DNA from 4 places in the Oceanicoccus sp. KOV_DT_Chl genome. Region 2 is predicted to be linked to each of the others. Evidence: riboswitches for the same ligand, from Rfam matches in the RefSeq annotation. Region 2 holds a riboswitch; each other region holds the start of a gene.
What was found. Region 2 has a riboswitch for cyclic di-GMP ahead of UNITIG_RS12690 (VPLPA-CTERM sorting domain-containing protein). Riboswitches for the same ligand answer to the same signal wherever they lie in the genome.
Positions count from the first base shown of each region.

Region 1: it holds a riboswitch for cyclic di-GMP, as region 2 does, so the genes downstream of both, UNITIG_RS21830 (hypothetical protein) here and UNITIG_RS12690 (VPLPA-CTERM sorting domain-containing protein) in region 2, are expected to answer to the same signal.
Region 3: it holds a riboswitch for cyclic di-GMP, as region 2 does, so the genes downstream of both, UNITIG_RS23535 (VPLPA-CTERM sorting domain-containing protein) here and UNITIG_RS12690 (VPLPA-CTERM sorting domain-containing protein) in region 2, are expected to answer to the same signal.
Region 4: it holds a riboswitch for cyclic di-GMP, as region 2 does, so the genes downstream of both, UNITIG_RS23805 (VPLPA-CTERM sorting domain-containing protein) here and UNITIG_RS12690 (VPLPA-CTERM sorting domain-containing protein) in region 2, are expected to answer to the same signal.

Region 1 is NZ_FQLF01000007.1:131,674-135,886, reverse strand. It holds gene UNITIG_RS21840 (HD-GYP domain-containing protein) at 1-731, opposite strand, end outside; gene UNITIG_RS21835 (nitroreductase family protein) at 1,014-1,586, shown strand; cyclic di-GMP riboswitch class I at 1,763-1,846, shown strand; gene UNITIG_RS21830 (hypothetical protein) at 1,945-2,442, shown strand; gene UNITIG_RS21825 (bifunctional transcriptional activator/DNA repair enzyme AdaA) at 2,439-3,317, opposite strand; gene UNITIG_RS21820 (lysophospholipid acyltransferase family protein) at 3,485-4,075, shown strand.
Region 2 is NZ_FQLF01000002.1:1,877,948-1,882,160, forward strand. It holds gene UNITIG_RS12680 (hypothetical protein) at 1-43, shown strand, start outside; gene UNITIG_RS12685 (GGDEF domain-containing protein) at 52-801, shown strand; cyclic di-GMP riboswitch class I at 1,440-1,579, shown strand; gene UNITIG_RS12690 (VPLPA-CTERM sorting domain-containing protein) at 1,609-2,190, shown strand; gene UNITIG_RS12695 (sulfotransferase) at 2,455-4,008, shown strand; gene UNITIG_RS12700 (sulfotransferase) at 4,014-4,213, shown strand, end outside.
Region 3 is NZ_FQLF01000002.1:1,242,710-1,246,922, reverse strand. It holds partial or broken gene lpxL (LpxL/LpxP family Kdo(2)-lipid IV(A) lauroyl/palmitoleoyl acyltransferase) at 1-157, shown strand, start outside; gene UNITIG_RS09575 (FMN-binding glutamate synthase family protein) at 380-1,855, shown strand; gene UNITIG_RS25545 (hypothetical protein) at 2,051-2,146, shown strand; cyclic di-GMP riboswitch class I at 2,305-2,386, shown strand; gene UNITIG_RS23535 (VPLPA-CTERM sorting domain-containing protein) at 2,544-3,371, shown strand; gene UNITIG_RS09565 (hypothetical protein) at 3,475-3,810, shown strand; gene UNITIG_RS09560 (hypothetical protein) at 3,798-4,213, shown strand, end outside.
Region 4 is NZ_FQLF01000007.1:54,176-58,388, forward strand. It holds gene UNITIG_RS21495 (sulfotransferase) at 1-665, opposite strand, end outside; gene UNITIG_RS23805 (VPLPA-CTERM sorting domain-containing protein) at 1,468-2,019, opposite strand; cyclic di-GMP riboswitch class I at 2,045-2,155, opposite strand; partial or broken gene UNITIG_RS21505 (acetolactate synthase large subunit) at 3,115-4,213, shown strand, end outside.

The DNA.
Region 1 (4,213 bases), on a different contig from region 2:
TTATGGGCAATCAGAATATCTCGACCATGTTGGGCGTGAAACTTCATGATGTCGAATTCTTCGTTGGTTAGCTGGCCCTCTTTGTTGAGTACTTCGTTAGGCGTACGCATTTTTCCAACGTCATGCAGCATCCCGGCAAGCCCCAGTTTGTTGAGGTCTTCTTCACTTGCGCCTAAATGGCGACCAAAGGTAATTGCCAGCAAGCCGACATTGACGGAGTGTTCCGAGGTGTACTCATCTTTTTTTCGAATTTTGGACATCCACATCATGGCATCCGGATTGCGCATGATACTCGATACACATTCCGAGACGCTGGATTTAACGTCTTTAATATTGATACCTTGGCCGAGCCTGACATCGTCCATAAAGGAACGCGTTAATTGGGTTGCGGTAGAGTGGGCGGCGCTTGCGCGAGAAAACTCTTGTTTGTTAGTCGCCGAAGTGGTGTAAGGTTTCACTTTAGTTTTGCTGCTTTTTACACTACTAGTCCGCTCCTCGGCAGCGGCCCAAGTGTCTTCATAGCCCTCGACGTAAACAAATTCGCAATGTTCTGCGATAGTCTCAATTTCTTCCAAACTGGTAATTTTAAAACCCTGTAAAATAAAAGGCGTTTCTAACCAAGGGCGGTCTAATTCGGAAACATACATCCCCACCTTTAAACCAGATACTGGAATGGGTGTTTTTTTGTTTTCCTGAATAGTGCGGCCGGGCCGGACAATGGTTTTTTTCACAGGTTTGTTACTGCTCTTGTTATGAGGGCTTGGCCCAGCGCCAATGAAAATATTTGCATCTTATACTTGCTGGTAGCTAATCAATCTTCTTAGTTTAGCTAATGGTCTGCTAGACGCCAGAATAATTACCTTAAAGCAGCTTGCAATAGGCAATAGTACTTACGATTTCTTCTAAATTAAGTTGCTGTTGGTACTAACAAATTCTAGTTACTACGCACTGCCGACTTGTTGCAATACGCTATAAACACTAATATGCACGGCAAAATTGTCGAGAGTTAAAATATGGATGCACTAACGCTATTACATGGTCGCAATTCAGCACCAAGGTTAACCGAGCCAGCCCCTGAGGGCGCTGAGTTAGCGTCGATGTTTAAAGCCGCTTTTCGTGCACCAGACCACTCCTGGCTTAGACCCTGGCGTTTTTTAACCCTGCGCGGTGAGGCGCGTAACTCGCTAGGAGAGTTATTAGTAACAGCTACTCAGGCTAGAAGGCGGGCTGCGGGGGAGGCGCCACTGTCAGCAGAAGAAATGGTTAAACTGGCTGCGAAACCGTTGCGAGCGCCCCTGATTATTATTGTTATCGCGGCCATAAAGGCGCACCCCAAGGTACCTGCGGTAGAGCAGCTGATATCTGCGGGTTGTGCGGCCCATAGCCTATTGCTGGCGGCGCATGCACAAGGATATGCAGGTGTATGGCGGACCGGTGATAATGCTTATGATGACATCGTTAAAGACGGGTTAGGAATTGCAACAACAGAGGAATTGGTCGGCTTTGTATATTTGGGCAGTGTAGATGGCAACTATAAACCATTGCGTGAATTAGACCCTAGGGACTTTGTCAGCGAGTGGCCTTGAGGGGGCTGCAATGCTTGGATCACCGCGGTATGGGGATTTAAGTACCGGATCGATGCCTTGTCGGTCTTGCCCGCTTAGTACTATTACTTATTGACCCGATTGCGTTAAATGGCGAAACTAGCGAAGTTTTAAGGCATTGTATGCCAACTTGCAATATGAAGCCCGTCTCTTACGGCTTCTCGAAATGGCAAACTCGGGGCAACCCGAGGACGCAAAACCAGTGCCCAGCTGATATAGCTTAGGGTCGAACGGTTACCGAAGGAAGTGGTAGCACTATAAACCACACTTCTTGATCAATGTCTGCTCAGCCAATTATATTGGCGGCGACGTAACGTTTAACGTTTGAGATTATGAGTCGATGGCTATCAGTAGTGAAAATACTTCACCGTCAATTTTCAATAAACTTTATCAAAGTAGTAAGCAGCCGCTACTGTACAGTTTGCTATTGTTGGCAGCCGTGGTACTGGTCGCTTCAGTCAGTAATTATTTAAGTGGTGATCGTAATTTAGATGTGACCGGTGCTGACGCCGTTTTTTTACATCGTGACTTTAGCAGAACACCTTTTGCGTTGATGGATGCTTATGATGCTTGTGTTTATGAGGCGCAATCTAAATTGGGTAACAGTTTGTTGCGCAGTGAAATTCTACCACTGTCTACTCGGTATAATTACGATCGTAATAGCTATAAAGTTGTATTGGATGTCGATGTTGGCACAGTCCACGAGTGGCTAGATGCTCATATCTATTGTGATATTGATCCCGAAGCGCAAGAGCTGAGTTACTACAAAGAGATATACCGGGGCGAACCTTCATTATTAGCCAAAACCATGAGCATGTTGGGCGATTTGATTAATTAACACTCGTCAACTTTAAGGCTAGCTTCCCAGCCTAGCATCGCTTTTTTGCGAATAGGGTTCCAGCGGTAGTGACCTAATTCCCCCATTCCCTGGATCACCCGGTGGCAGGGAATCAGTAATGCTATGGGGTTTTTTCCGACAGCACTGCCGACCGCTCTGGCCGCAGTAGGTTGGTTGATCGCCTTGGCAACCTCGGCATAGCTAGCGACAGCACCCGATGGAATTCTCAGCAAAGCTTCCCAAACCTTGAATTGAAACTGGGTACCATTAACCCATAGTTTCAGCGGTGAGGATAACGGTCGTGGCGATTTTGAAAAAACCTGTGTCACTACAATTGCTGAGCTGGCTTGGTTTTCTTCTAATATCGCTAACGGCCACTGGCGCTGTAACGCCTCTAACAAATATTCTATGTCTTGAGGTTGTTCAATAAAATCCAGCCGATGAATGCCGCGCTCAGTCAGTGCGATAAAACACAAACCAAAGGGGCTGGGATGTACTCCGTAGATAAATGTTATGCCATTGCCACCGTTTTTTATTTCGCCCGGCGTTACGGCATCCAGGCTAACAAAAAGATCGTGCAGGCGGCTGCTCGAGGACAGGCCGCTATCGCCAGCTGCTTTCAATAGACTGGCACCATCCAGTAATCTACTCCGGGCCTGTTCCCGGGTGAGATATTGCAAGAACTGTTTTGGACTGACGCCGGCCCATTCTGTAAAGACTCGTTGGAAGTGGTATTCGCTAATCGCACAGTGCTTGGCAATAGCGGCTAGTTCTGGCTGTTCGCCCTGGTGCTGGTCGATAAAGCGCAAGGCATTGGCCACCAGTTGATAGTGGCGTTGCTGCGTTTCTAGCTTGTTGTGCTGTAGGGATTTCATTCCGGATACAGTAATCCCTGAAACAAAAAATGACCACCCGATAATTGCTATTTTTTTGCTTAGGCAGTCAGGAACCAGAGAAATAGCAAAATGAGGGTGACGATAGCTCAAACACTGTTATAATTTTGATACAACAAAAATATCAGCTGCACTGATTTTATTATGGCATCGAATATTACAGAACTAAAAACAACGATGTTTCTCACCCCGGTAATCAGCACAATCTTTCGGGTGTCTCTATTGTTATTTTAAAATTAATCGGATGGCGGGTTAGTGGTGATAAACCTAGCCAGCCTAAATATGTACTGGCTGCGGCCCCTCATACTAGTAACTGGGACTTCGCTTTACTGCTATTAGTGTGTTTTAGTCTTCGTCTGGACGCACATTGGATGGGCAAAGATGATATTTTTATGCAGCCATTCAAACGTCTAATGATTTGGTTGGGTGGGATTCCCATTGATCGCAGTAAAAAAAATAATGTTGTTGAACAGATGGTAAATTATTTTCAGAGTGTTGATAATTTAATTGTTATTGTGCCGCCAGAAGGGACGCGAAGTAAAGTTGAGCGTTGGCGCACGGGTTTTTATCATATTGCATTGAATAGCGAGCTGCCTATAGTGTTAGGGTTTATCGATGCCGCAAATAAAAAAGTTGGCTTCGGTCCTGCCTTTGTTCCCACCGGTAATGTTGAACAGGATATGCAAGATATTCAGTCTTTCTACCAAAATTTTCAGGGTATCAATCCTGAAAATTTTTAGTGGTAGTCTAATTCTATGCTTGGGGACTTTTTTAGGTCGATATTTTTTCTCTCCCGGTTACCCTATTTGTCATTAAAGTGGTAACTTTTGGTCATTGTTTGCAGACATTGATATCACTAGTATACCGATCAATGATTT
Region 2 (4,213 bases):
GGGCAATTACAGGGGGAGGGATTTAATGCCGGCCGCGAGCTAAATGAATCTATGCGCGAGCAATTTAGCGCTATTCAGCAGAGTGTAGAAGCCGCCACCGAACTTGATCAACTGAAATCGGCAGTGAGTACGCGTTTAGAACAAGTCGTCGCGTTGATGGATAAACACCAATCCGGCGAGGTGTTGCGCGAACAGAGTCTTTCTGAACAATTGGATGCCTTGGTTGCCCGAGTCAAAAATATGGAAGCTGATTCTGCCCAGGCTGAGGAGCGAATAGAAGAGCAGCGTCAAAAAGCACTGCGGGATGTGTTGACCCAACTGCCCAATCGGGAAGCGTATAACCAACGTTTGGAGCAGGAGTGCGAGCGTTGGCAGCGTTATGATCGACCCTTAACCATGGCAGTTTGCGATGTAGATCATTTTAAACGAGTCAATGATACCTACGGTCATTTGGCAGGTGATAAGGTGTTACGCATTATTGCTAAAACTTTACGTAAGCGCTTACGTAAAACAGATTTTATCGCCCGTTTTGGTGGTGAGGAGTTTGTCGTACTGATGCCAGAAACCGAGCAAGCGTCTGCGCTCAAGGTGGTCGAGGGCGTCAGGGAGGCTATTGCCAGTTGCCCTTTTCATTTCAAAGAAAAACCAGTGACCATTACCATGTCTTTTGGCGTTTCAACCTTTAGTGGTGAAGATAATGGCGAGGCGGTCTTCGCGCGCTGTGATAAGGCGTTATATCAGGCCAAGGAGCAGGGGCGTAATCAGAGCGTGGTGGCCGGACAGCCAGTGATCGAATTGTAATAGTTCATCATTTCAGGCGTTCTCATCGGCTTAAGTCGCCGTTAGATAAAAGCCAAGCTTTAAAATTGATTGCTCACAGTGCAGCCCGGGGCCCACAATATATAGTGGTTAGTTAGTAATTCGATACAATATAAAGCTCGTCGAAAATGAGTGCACCATAAAAAGGCGCCAAGTGTCTCAAAATAAAATAATGTGACGGGAAAATTTACATCTTGGGCGATTGAACAGAGGTCTTGTAGCTTAGGAAGATGGTTTGTGTCTGTGGAGGGTAATAGTGGGCAGCAATGTGAGTCTAGTGTCTCATTTTGTTCCTCGGCTGTAGGGTGTAATCATGAAAATCACTGCTATTCATCACCCGTACCCGCCAGCTGGATCAGTTAGCCTGTTTAAGGCGACGGATTATTTTACACAACGCAACTAATGGCTTGTAGTTTGTGCGACCTGAAGATGAGACAGCTGCCTAAGTTATTGATTACTAATGTCTAATAGTTTGTTGGCATCAATATTGGATAGTGTACGAGGCAATAATGATTTAGTAGCGGTTTTTTGACACTCATGCCAGTAGCTGCATTCATTGGCTGAGTAACAAAATTATTAAATCATTAATAAACGTTTGAAACTTCTTAAATAACAATAAGGAAGGCAAGCGCCAAACCCATCGTGAGGTGGGGACGGAAAGCCTACGGGTCTTTCGAGTAATGTTAAACAGGGATGACAGTGTTCTGCTGCTATTGAACACTACAAGGAATTTACTCATAAAGACGGCCGGGTTGTTACCCTTCTTCGAGAAACCTCGAGGAATATAAAATGAAAAAATTAAATACTGTTCTTGCTGCTACTGCTTTGGCTCTTGTAGCTGCTCAATCTCAAGCTGCTTTGTTTGACGTATCTGTGGCTATTTCTGGTACTACTAGCGGTGCTGCCATTGGTGGTGCAACTGGTTCAACTACTGGCTCTGGTTCAGGTACTTTAGATACCGGCACTGGCGTGATTAGCTTTTCATCCGTCTCTAATGCCACAACTCCTGTGACAAATGCTTTTGTATACGGTGTTGCTACTGTTGATACTATCGGATTGAGTTCAAGTACAACTGCTACCGACTGTGTTGAAAATGGTGGTCTTTTACCGACATGCCCTAATGTACCACTAAATGTTAGTGGCCCAATTGGTAACCTTAGTGAAGTATACGGTGGTTCAGCTACTGGTACTGGCGATATCTTTACTCTGGTAGCTGTTGGTGACCAAGGTTCAGGTATTACTTCTAACAACTCTTACACCTTTACTATTGGTGCCGAGCAGGTTTCTGAAGTGCCAGTACCTGCAGCTGCTTGGTTGTTTGGTTCTGCAATCGTAGGCTTGGCTGGTATCGGTCGTAAGCGTAAGGCTTAATAGCTTTGTTAGCTAAATAACAGGTGTCTGGATTTATTTTCCATAACCTGTGAAAAAACCCTGCTAGAAATAGCAGGGTTTTTTTTTGCAAATGATAATTAAAGCTGACATGTTAAATATTAACTGGGCTAAAGATAATTAGTTGAATTATTGCAGAAGTGGAAGGTATTTGCGGTGGCGTAAGTTAAATGAATATAGTTACTATATAGCTTGTATATAATAAGTCACATAGTAGTGTCGCTCTCAGTGTAGTTGTTATTGTTGATGAAAATTAAAAAAAATAAAATTAAAAAAATACAGAATAAACGAGTTGTATTTAAGCCGGCGCCTAATCAACAAGCAGTACAGGTTATCTACGCGGAAGCGTTACAGTATGTTTTTGATACATCATCAAAAACCAGTGATTGGAATCTTGTTGAATTTCAGGCTCTACAGCTTGCTGAACAACTGCCTAAAGAAAATATAATCCAGCTAATTTTAATTGAGGCGTATTGTAATAGTTTTCGGTTTGATAAGGCTGAAAAGCTGATAGATCCTTTGCTTAAATTAGCCCGGCTGGATACTGACTCCGCTGTCGTCATTGCCAAGTATTATCGGGCCAGCAATCAGCCAGAGAAAGCGATTGATGTATTAGAAAAAGGTATTGTCCGCAGGCCTGATAGTGTTAGATTGTTAGATGCGCTGGGGTCCTGTTATAACTTGATGGGGAAAAAAGAGCGCGCTTTAGAAGTCTACAATAAAGTTACCAAAATAGATTCGGCATTTAGTCAGTCGTATTGGCATCGGGCGCACATTCAAAAGAACAGTTTTCCCCAGCGTGACCTGGATAGTATTAAAAAACTATTGGAAAGTAAGTCTTTAACAGAAATAGACAGGGCTAGACTTTATTTTGCGCTGGCTTGGGGTTATAGCAATGAGCCAGAACAACATTTTAATGAATTACATAAAGCGAATAAGATCATAAGTGCTTTGCGTCCTTGGTCTATTGATGCCGAGCGTATAAAGTCTGAGAAAGTTAGGCAGTTTGTCACGAGAGATATGTTAGAGGCGTGCAAAGGCTCCGGGTATTCTGATAAAGCGCCAATAATTATCGCATCAATACCTCGTTCTGGCACTACGCTTCTGGAACAAATTTTGGGTGCCCATACTGCGACTTATGCCATCGGTGAGTCACAGCCTTTTTACCAGGCAATTAACGATACAGCATTTGAATTTAGAGCAAATGAAAATTATTGGGGTTGGTGTCAGCCACAGGAATTTAACAAGTACTTTCCTGCACTCTATAAATCTTATTGTAATCATGGGTTCGTGCAAAAATCGGGGGATAAAAAGCCAGTAGATAAGTCGATGAATATGATGCATTACCTGGGTATATATTTAGCAGTTTTTCCTGATGCTAAAGTAATTCAGTTAATGCGAGATCCAATGGATGCGTGTTTGTCTGCATATCAACTTTATTTTCCTAATGGAAATGAGTACACATTTTGTCAAAAGTCATTTATTCAATACTATAAATTATTTGAAGAAGTAATGGCTTACTGGAAAGATTTATTTCCGGAAAATATTTTATTGGTTGATTATGAATCTATCGTCGAAGACCCTCGTGGTATGACAGAGAGAATATTGGGTTTTTGTGGGCTTGAATGGGAAGAGAATTGCCTGAATTATCATAGTACCGAGCAAATAATTAGGACTGCTAGTCATATGCAAGTAAAACAACCCGTTTATAAATCGGCTGTGGCTAGATGGAAAAAATATGCGCCATATCTTCAAGAGGCTCTGGAAGAGCTAAATACTCCGCTAATACCTGAAGGGTAAGACTTTTGAAAAAGAAAAAGAAAAGCGCCAAGAGCAATCCCAAGCATAATATTCAGCTTAAGCCAAACGAAGCAGTTATATGCCTTCCAGTTGAAGATATTGTAAGTAGAGCTAATCATAGTTATCAGTCAGGGAAGTTTTTAATGGCAGAATATGTGCTTCAGCAGCTTATTGACACTATAAAACCGCTTCCGCTAAGTGCGAG
Region 3 (4,213 bases), 640 kb from region 2:
TTATGAGCCGCTGGATATTCCCAGTGGTGATGACGTGCAAGATGCTACACAATTTAATGAATGGGTAGAAAGTATTGCCAAACAGTATCCAGAGCAATACCTGTGGCTACATAAACGTTTTAAAACTCGACCGGAAGGCGAAGCCAAATTGTATTAATTAGCCTCTGCTGCCCTCATTACAATAAAGCAGCAATGGTTGAAATTTAGATGCGCAGGCTTAAAAGAATAATCGCTTTACTCCTACTGGTGATTCTTTTTGTCGCCGGGTTGTATGCCTATTATTTATACGTGCCGGCAGTAACAAAGTCTGGCAACCTAATAATTAATTTCAGGACAGAACTATGAGTGATGTACATCAGTTTGCCCAGTCAGTCATTGAGTGGGGGCGTTGATTTTTTTTCTGATCTTTGTTCTTAGCTTGCTTGCTATTGCTGTTATCTACTTTATTGACGTTACCCAAACCACCCAAACTATCCGTCGAAATTATCCGGTAGTTGGGCGTTTTCGCTATTTCTTTGAGCATATGGGCGAATTTTTTCGCCAGTATTTTTTTGCGATGGATCGCGAAGAGCTGCCTTTTAATCGAGCAGAGCGATCCTGGGTTTATCGTGCGGCAAAGAACGTAGACACCACCATAGCTTTTGGTTCTACTCGCCCCTTGAATCAAAAAGGTGAGGCGATATTTTTGAATAGTCCTTTTCCCGCCTTATCAAAAGATGTGGCCAAGCCGCGTTCTATTACTATTGGTGAAGGCTACTGCGAGCAGCCCTATAGTACGCATTCCATTATTAATGTTTCGGCAATGAGTTTTGGTGCGATATCGCAACCAGCAGTTATAGCCCTATCAAAGGGCGCAAAAGCGGCAGGGATTTGGCTCAATACTGGTGAAGGGGGTTTATCGTCATACCACCTTGAAGGTGGTTGCGATATCGTCTATCAAATTGGCACAGCCAAATACGGGGTGCGCGATGCGGACGGTAATCTCAGTGACGAAAAATTAAAAGCAATAGCCAGTCACGAACAAGTACGTATGTTCGAAATAAAAATGAGCCAGGGGGCGAAGCCGGGCAAAGGCGGTATCTTGCCCGGTGCTAAAGTGACAGAGGAAGTTGCACTTATTCGAGGTATTGCTGTTGGCCATGATTCAATAAGCCCCAATGGCCACGAAGATATTCGTTCCGTTGCCGATCTTTTGGATATGATCGAGAGAGTGCGTAAGGTAACGGGTAAACCGGTAGGTTTCAAAATGGTGGTAGGAGGCATTGAGTTTTTTCAGGATTTGTTTACCGAGATTCATCGTCGCGGTATTGCCAGTGCGCCAGACTTTATAACTTTGGACAGTGCTGATGGTGGCACCGGAGCCGCACCGCAGGCGTTAATGGATTACGTGGGTATGCCATTGAGTGAAAGTTTGCCATTGGTGGTGAATGCATTGCTGAGTTTTGGGTTGCGCGATCGTATTCGCGTTATTGCTGCCGGAAAACTCATTACACCAGGTAAAGTGGCGTTGGCGTTAGCTGTGGGAGCAGATTTTGTAACCACAGCGCGTGGCTTTATGTTTGCGCTAGGCTGTATTCAGGCATTGCAATGCAATAAAAATACTTGTCCTACGGGTATCACCACCCACGATGCTGATTTGCAGCGCGGGTTAGTACCGGCAGATAAAGCATTGCGGGTTGAGCGTTACGCGCAAAAAATTGTTTATGACGTGGGTATGATTGCACATTCCTGCGGGGTATCTGAGCCGAGAAACCTGAAACGTAGCCATGTGCGTATTATCGAATACAGCGGTCACACAATTCCGTTGCTTGACATACATCCAGAGCCAGCGGTGAAAGATGAGTATAATTCTTAGTAAGACCTTCGTTATATTAATAAAGGTGAACAGGATTCATTTGTCGCCGAGTGGATTCATAAATAACCAGAGGCTATAAAATTTATTTAATCTCTGTAGTGTATACGTTAATTAGACAATATTTTTTATTCCTACATATATCCTCTTCTGATCTTTCGCTGGAAATTATGATTTTCAGTTCGAAATTTTTCCCGAATTAAAAATTACATTTGTATGGCACCTGTATTACATATATTTCAGTTCAGTGAAATTACTGTGAAACTTCTTGGATTTAATAACTTGTACACATAATTGTAACTTCCTCAATTTAGTCTCTCCACGTCGCCAAGGATTGGTGTTTGTGCTGCTTGTCCGTGATTCATAAAGGATTCATAAAATCAGCACAAAAAATCAATAAAAGCTTGTTAAAAAATAGGTGCAATTGAGGCTATAGGGACATAGCTTCGGTTCGCTGAGATAGCCAACCCTGTCGCGAGGCAGGTTCGGAAAGCCTAGGGTCTTCATAATAAAAAAGACAGCCGGGTTGCGATAGTAAGGGGCTGGAGAGCTTGTTGTTTAGATATTTTCAAGCCCCACAGTATCCGATTTATGATTTTTATAATCGGTAAATAAATCGAAATTAGGTGTTCCCCCTCGAGAAAGTGGGAGTTACCTGCTGAACTATTAACTAGGACTCTTGGAGAAAAAAATGAAGAAATTATTTGCTTTATCAATGGCTATTGCAGCGGCTAGTAGTGGTGCAAATGCTGCTTTGCAGTTGGGCAGTACTTCTAATAACGAAGCTGGTGAGCTGTTTATCACCATGTGGAACAATGATAATCAAACCTCCTTTGTGCAGGACTTGAACCTGTATGTTTCTGATCTGCTGTACGGCACAGGTGTTATCAGTGATGGACAGACTCTTTCTATTAACCAGACGGCGCTGGATGCGCTAGGAGCTGGTGATATTAAGTGGACAATCAACGGAGCTAACACTGATAAAACAACCAATGAATTTGATCGTGATCTGTTTCCCGCTAATCAGTGGCGTAATAATGCTGGATTATTGTTGACTGCCAACCGGGAAATTACTGCTACAGATGAGGGTCAGATAAATACTAATATTGACAATGCATATCAATCGTTGCAAACCAAACTTAATGCTTCAGATAATTCTATTACTGATGTGTATCAGTTAACAGGTATTGATTTTTTTGGTGAAGCTTCCTGGGGTGAAGGTATGTACGCAATGGCCAACACTTTCAATTTTGACACGGCGGCTGGTGTGAACGATGGCACTATGGATTTTTATGGGCTGCAGTTGTTTGATGATAGGTACGATATGGTTGGTGATGGCACCGGATTTGGTGATGATCTTTGGCATGTTGTCAATTTTGGTTCATGGACTCTGGCTGGTAATGAATTGACCTATAACGCACCTGTAGCGGCCGTTCCTGTTCCTGCTGCGGCTTGGTTGTTCGGTTCTGCGTTATTAGGCCTGGCTGGTATCGGACGCAAGCGCAAAACTCACTCTTAATTTTAATTTCCCGCTTCATTGCTTATCTCACTTTGCTGTGAGCGGGAAAGTTACGCTTAAAAAACACAAGTTCCGTTTTTAAATACATGTTGAGGATAAAGAAATGAAAATTAAATTGTTAACAGCTGCTGTGGCAGCGATTGCAACTAGCCAGGTATTCGCCTTGGCACCTACTGCTTCATATGATCTGGAGGTACGCGTGTCTGGTGCGACTGCGGTTGATAACCAGTTTCAGGCTTATGTAGAAGAGTTGTGTGATCCAGCTACTCTGGATTCATTTTATCAACCATCTGATGTGGCTCGCGGTTTTGGTTGTACCGTACCTGGTGGCAGTGTTGCCGGTATTGCTACTGATCTGGATGTATTGTTCATGAAAAACTCCAGTGGTTCCTCTGCCGGCGTTGCCCCGTTGCCAATAAAACCAGCGTGCCATTTTTAGATCTGTCTACCTGTGTTGTAGGTACAGTTAATGGTGGTACTTACGATTGTACTAATGCCAATGTGAATCTGCAGGCTCAAATTGGTGTTTCCGATGTTGAACCTGAGCTGTTTAAAATTGCGGCTAACGGTTCAAGAAGTTTTGATGGCACGCAATTGACAGTTAATACCGTTAATGCCCAGACCTTTGGTGTAGTGGCATCAATAGGGTTGCGTAACGCTCTGCAGCAAGCTCAGGGACTGACTATTGGCTCTGATGATGTTGCCAATATGCCAACTTTATCTTCAGATATTATTGCTAACTTGTTCGCGGGTAAAATTTCCAGTTGGGACACGCTGGTAGGTAATACGGGTGTGGGAATTGCTACAGCTGCTGGCCAAGGGAATGACGAAGTAAGCGTTTG
Region 4 (4,213 bases), on a different contig from region 2:
TACTCTTTTACATCGCTAAAAACTTTGCCGAGCGCAAACCCTAACAAATAGCGATCAGGCGCTTTAAACGCATCACTGTTATACAACTGTTCCATTACCGAAACCTGCTCGCCAATTTCTTCATGACGGCGAATATTGGCTAACAAATAATAACAAGCAGCAAATTGCGGATTTATGTCCAGGGCACGTTCTGCATATTCTTTCGCCTCTACAAACTGACCTAACGATTGCAAATTTACCGCAATCATATAGCACGCTTGCGCACTTCCAGGGTCGATCAAATAAGCTTTCTGGAAACAACGCAGCGAATCTTCAGTAAATTGGTAGGCAAAAAACTTTTGTCCTAATGCTTCCAGTGCCTCCTTATTACCTTCTTCCAATGCTTCGACTTGCTCAAGATAAAAAAACATCTCGTCGACATTCGCTAACTCGTAGGCAATTTCTGCAACTTTTAGTCGACTATTAATATGCTTCGTATCTAGCTCAGCTGTTTTCTTCATATACACCAAAGCATTAGCCAAATCACCCAGCATGATACAACAATGGCCCGCCTGATAATGAACCTGGGCATTCTCAGGCTTCTCGTGTAGAACTTGCTTGATCAGACGGAGAGCCTCATCGTACCGCTTCGCAGACATCATTGACCCAATCATCTGTTCTTTCATTCTAAATCCTCACGTCTTTCCCAACGAATAATATCTTTAAAAAAATAACCACCAACCAACCTAAAAGTAAATCCAGAGAAGAAGCACAGATGCGCCACCCACCCCATTGCTGTTGTATATAGGCAAAACTATAACTGAATTGCTCTAACGGTACTCACAAACCTCACCAATACGTATTCTAAATATTCCTCCTGACACTTCAACGTGTAAAGATCTAGAATATTTCTCAGTATTTGTCCCGACTCATTGTCGGTGGGGGGTATTTTTCATCGCTATCACTTGCCTCGCTACCAAACTTCCCAAAAGTGCATTCACAGCTGATAAATAACTAAGTTATCAGCAAAATACCGCCAGCCTATAAACATAATGGTTAAAGCGAAAAAACATCTCCGGATAACACCATGTAATTGTTAGCAGCCTCATGACAGCCAACCATGATAGCTCAAAAATTTGCGACAACTTTATCGTCCTGGTTTGAAATTTTGATATAACTCAACGGAAGCACCAACCTGGAATAAAGAAAATATTTCCTGGAAAACACTTCGGCACTATTACGGCAAACCAAGCGCATAGAAAAAGGAAAAACCGATTTAACTATTGAAGCAGCTGACAAACCCTCACTCAGCGTAGCGGGAAGGAATAAATCGAGACCATGATAATAGCCAGCACATTATTATTCTTGAGTACCTTCTCTTTAATATCATGACTCATAACAAACCACTTATAGGCACAAAACCCAGACAAAAAAAACGCGAGCCCAAGGCTCGCGTTTCTCGATTAACAACCCGAAGGTCGCAATCAATTAAGCACGCTTACGACCGATACCAGCCAAACCAACAAGAGCTGAACCGAACAACCATGCAGCTGCAGGTACTGGTACTTCAGATACTGGACCACCAACAGCCTGGAAGTTGAAGGAGTATACATTTGCTACTGCGCTACCTGGCTCAGGAGAAGTAACAGTGAAGTTAGTTGAACCTGGGCCTGCATCGTTAGTAGTTGCATAAACTTGCTCAAGCATGAAAGTAGTACATGCGCCAAACACGTCACCTGGGTTATTAGTACAGCTACGGTTAGAAACAGTCAAAGCACCAGTGATCATGCTTAATGACCAGTCTGCAGTGTAATCAAAGTTTGTTACGTTAGTAACTGAACTGATTGCAACAGAACCAGACAATACGAAAGTATCCAAGTCAAGCTGTAGTGAACCTGAATCAGGAGAGCCGCCCAAGCTACCAGGAACTGGCTGGAACTGGTTCGCTACAAATGAATCAGTCAGGATGAATGGAACGTAGTCCGCTTGAGCGGCAACAGATGCACCTACTAATGCTGTGGCTAATGCTAATTTTTTCATAATACTATCCTCGAGGGTTTACTCGAAGGGTGACCGGCTATCTTGATCGCTTCCTTGTAAACTAACTTCCATTATTACTGGATTAAGACCCTTGGCTTTCCGTCCCCACCTCACGATGAGTTTGGCTTTTTCCGTCTTGTTTTATTGTTTAAGGTTTTATTATTAAGCGACATAACTTTCGTCGCACCGTCTTTCTAAGACATGAATTAATAGTCAATATTGGTGCCAATAAATAATTTATTTTTAAATATCAATAGGTTACAGGCAAACCTATCAATAATCGGACTGCTAAAGAACGACATGTAATGACTTATGTCAAAAATATCGTCGTCCATAAACATAATGACCTATCAATAGGACATAACCACTGCAAATTAGTACCCACCAAATGTTACACCCGTATCAAAAAAAGTACCGACACCCCCTCACAAGGAACATTACACTTAGGAAGCAAAATTTATTGATAACAATGCAATATACTGATTATCCAAATAATTATCAGCATATAATATGAAATATTTTTTCACCCCTGCCTGCTAAATTTACCCTGCCTACCGGTTTAAATTACTGCCCCAAAAAATACACTAAACTATTGATTTATATAACTTAAAAATAAAAATAACCCGCCTTATAGCGCCGAATTCAGTTCAAGTAATTACACCAGTCATTCAAAAACCGATATTAACTTCCTATGCCCAAGCGTCAACCTGTATATATGATACTAACTCTGGACAGTAATCAGTCAATATTCCCGTAAATCATAAGCAAACCCAGCAGTGTTAAATAATCCGACACATTCGACAGGTCGGCATTAATTTTCGCACTATCTTGGCGCAAAAATTACGAGACGACAATGCGAACTACCACGGAAATCTATATGCCGCTGATTTATATAGGTTTTTTTAAATTAGAAAGGAAATCTATTCCAGCAATAATTTACACCCTGACTACAGTAGCACCAGCTCAACGTTTACTACTCGCACCCGATCCCATAGATTTGCCATTTTCGCTCGTGTTTAGCCTCTTTCTGGTCTATACAAAAAGACACAATAAATTTTCAACACGCCCTGCCCCCCCACCATATAGGAGAAAGCAATGAAAGCATCTGACCTTTTCGTAAAGGCTCTAGAAGCAGAAGGAGTTGAATACATCTTTGGTATTCCTGGCGAAGAAAACCTGGACATGCTTGAGTCGTTACGCCATTCATCAATCAAGCTAATCCTGACTCGTCATGAACAAGCCGCCGGCTTTATGGCGGCAACTTATGGCCGTTTGACAGGAAAAGCCGGTGTCTGCATGTCTACACTGGGACCAGGGCGACAAATTTCGTTACCGCTGCAGCGTATGCACAACTAGGTGCTATGCCGATGCTAATGATTACCGGACAAAAACCGGTCAAATCAAGCAAGCAAGGCCAGTTCCAAATTGTCGATGTGGTCGACATGATGGGACCACTGACCAAATTTACCCACCAGATCGTCAGTAGCGACAATATTCCCTCCAAAGTACGTGAAGCGTTTCGGCTTGCTGAAGAAGAGCGCCCTGGCGCTACACATCTGGAATTACCCGAAGACATTGCTGATGAAGACAGCAATACCGCGCTGGTTAATATCAGCACACATCGCCGCCCAATTGCCGAAGAAAAAGGTGTGCGCCACGCCGTAGAAATGATTGAAAAATCTATTCAGCCGTTAATTCTGGTTGGCGCTGGCGCCAACAGAAAATTACCAAGCAAGATGCTCACGGAATTTGTTGCTAAAACCGGCATCCCCTTTGTCACTACTCAAATGGGTAAAGGTGTTATCGATGAAACCAGTGAACTGTTTTTAGGTAACACGACCTTGTCAGACGGTGACTTCGTCCATCGCGCGATTAATGCAGCAGATTTGATTATCAATGTGGGGCACGATGTGGTTGAAAAACCGCCGTTCTTTATGCATGAACTCAGCAAAGTGATTCATGTGAATTTTAATTCCGCCCAAGTCGACCCCGTCTATTTCCCGCAAGTCGAAGTGTTAGGTGATATTGCTAATAGCATCTGGCAGATGAAAGAGCGCATCACCGCGCAACAGCACTGGAACTTTAATTACTTCATGGAAGTAAAATCACATATGGATGCCCACATCCTGGAAGGCGCTGATGACGACCGCTGGCCCGTTTACCCACAACGTCTGGTGGCTGATGTTCGAGCAGC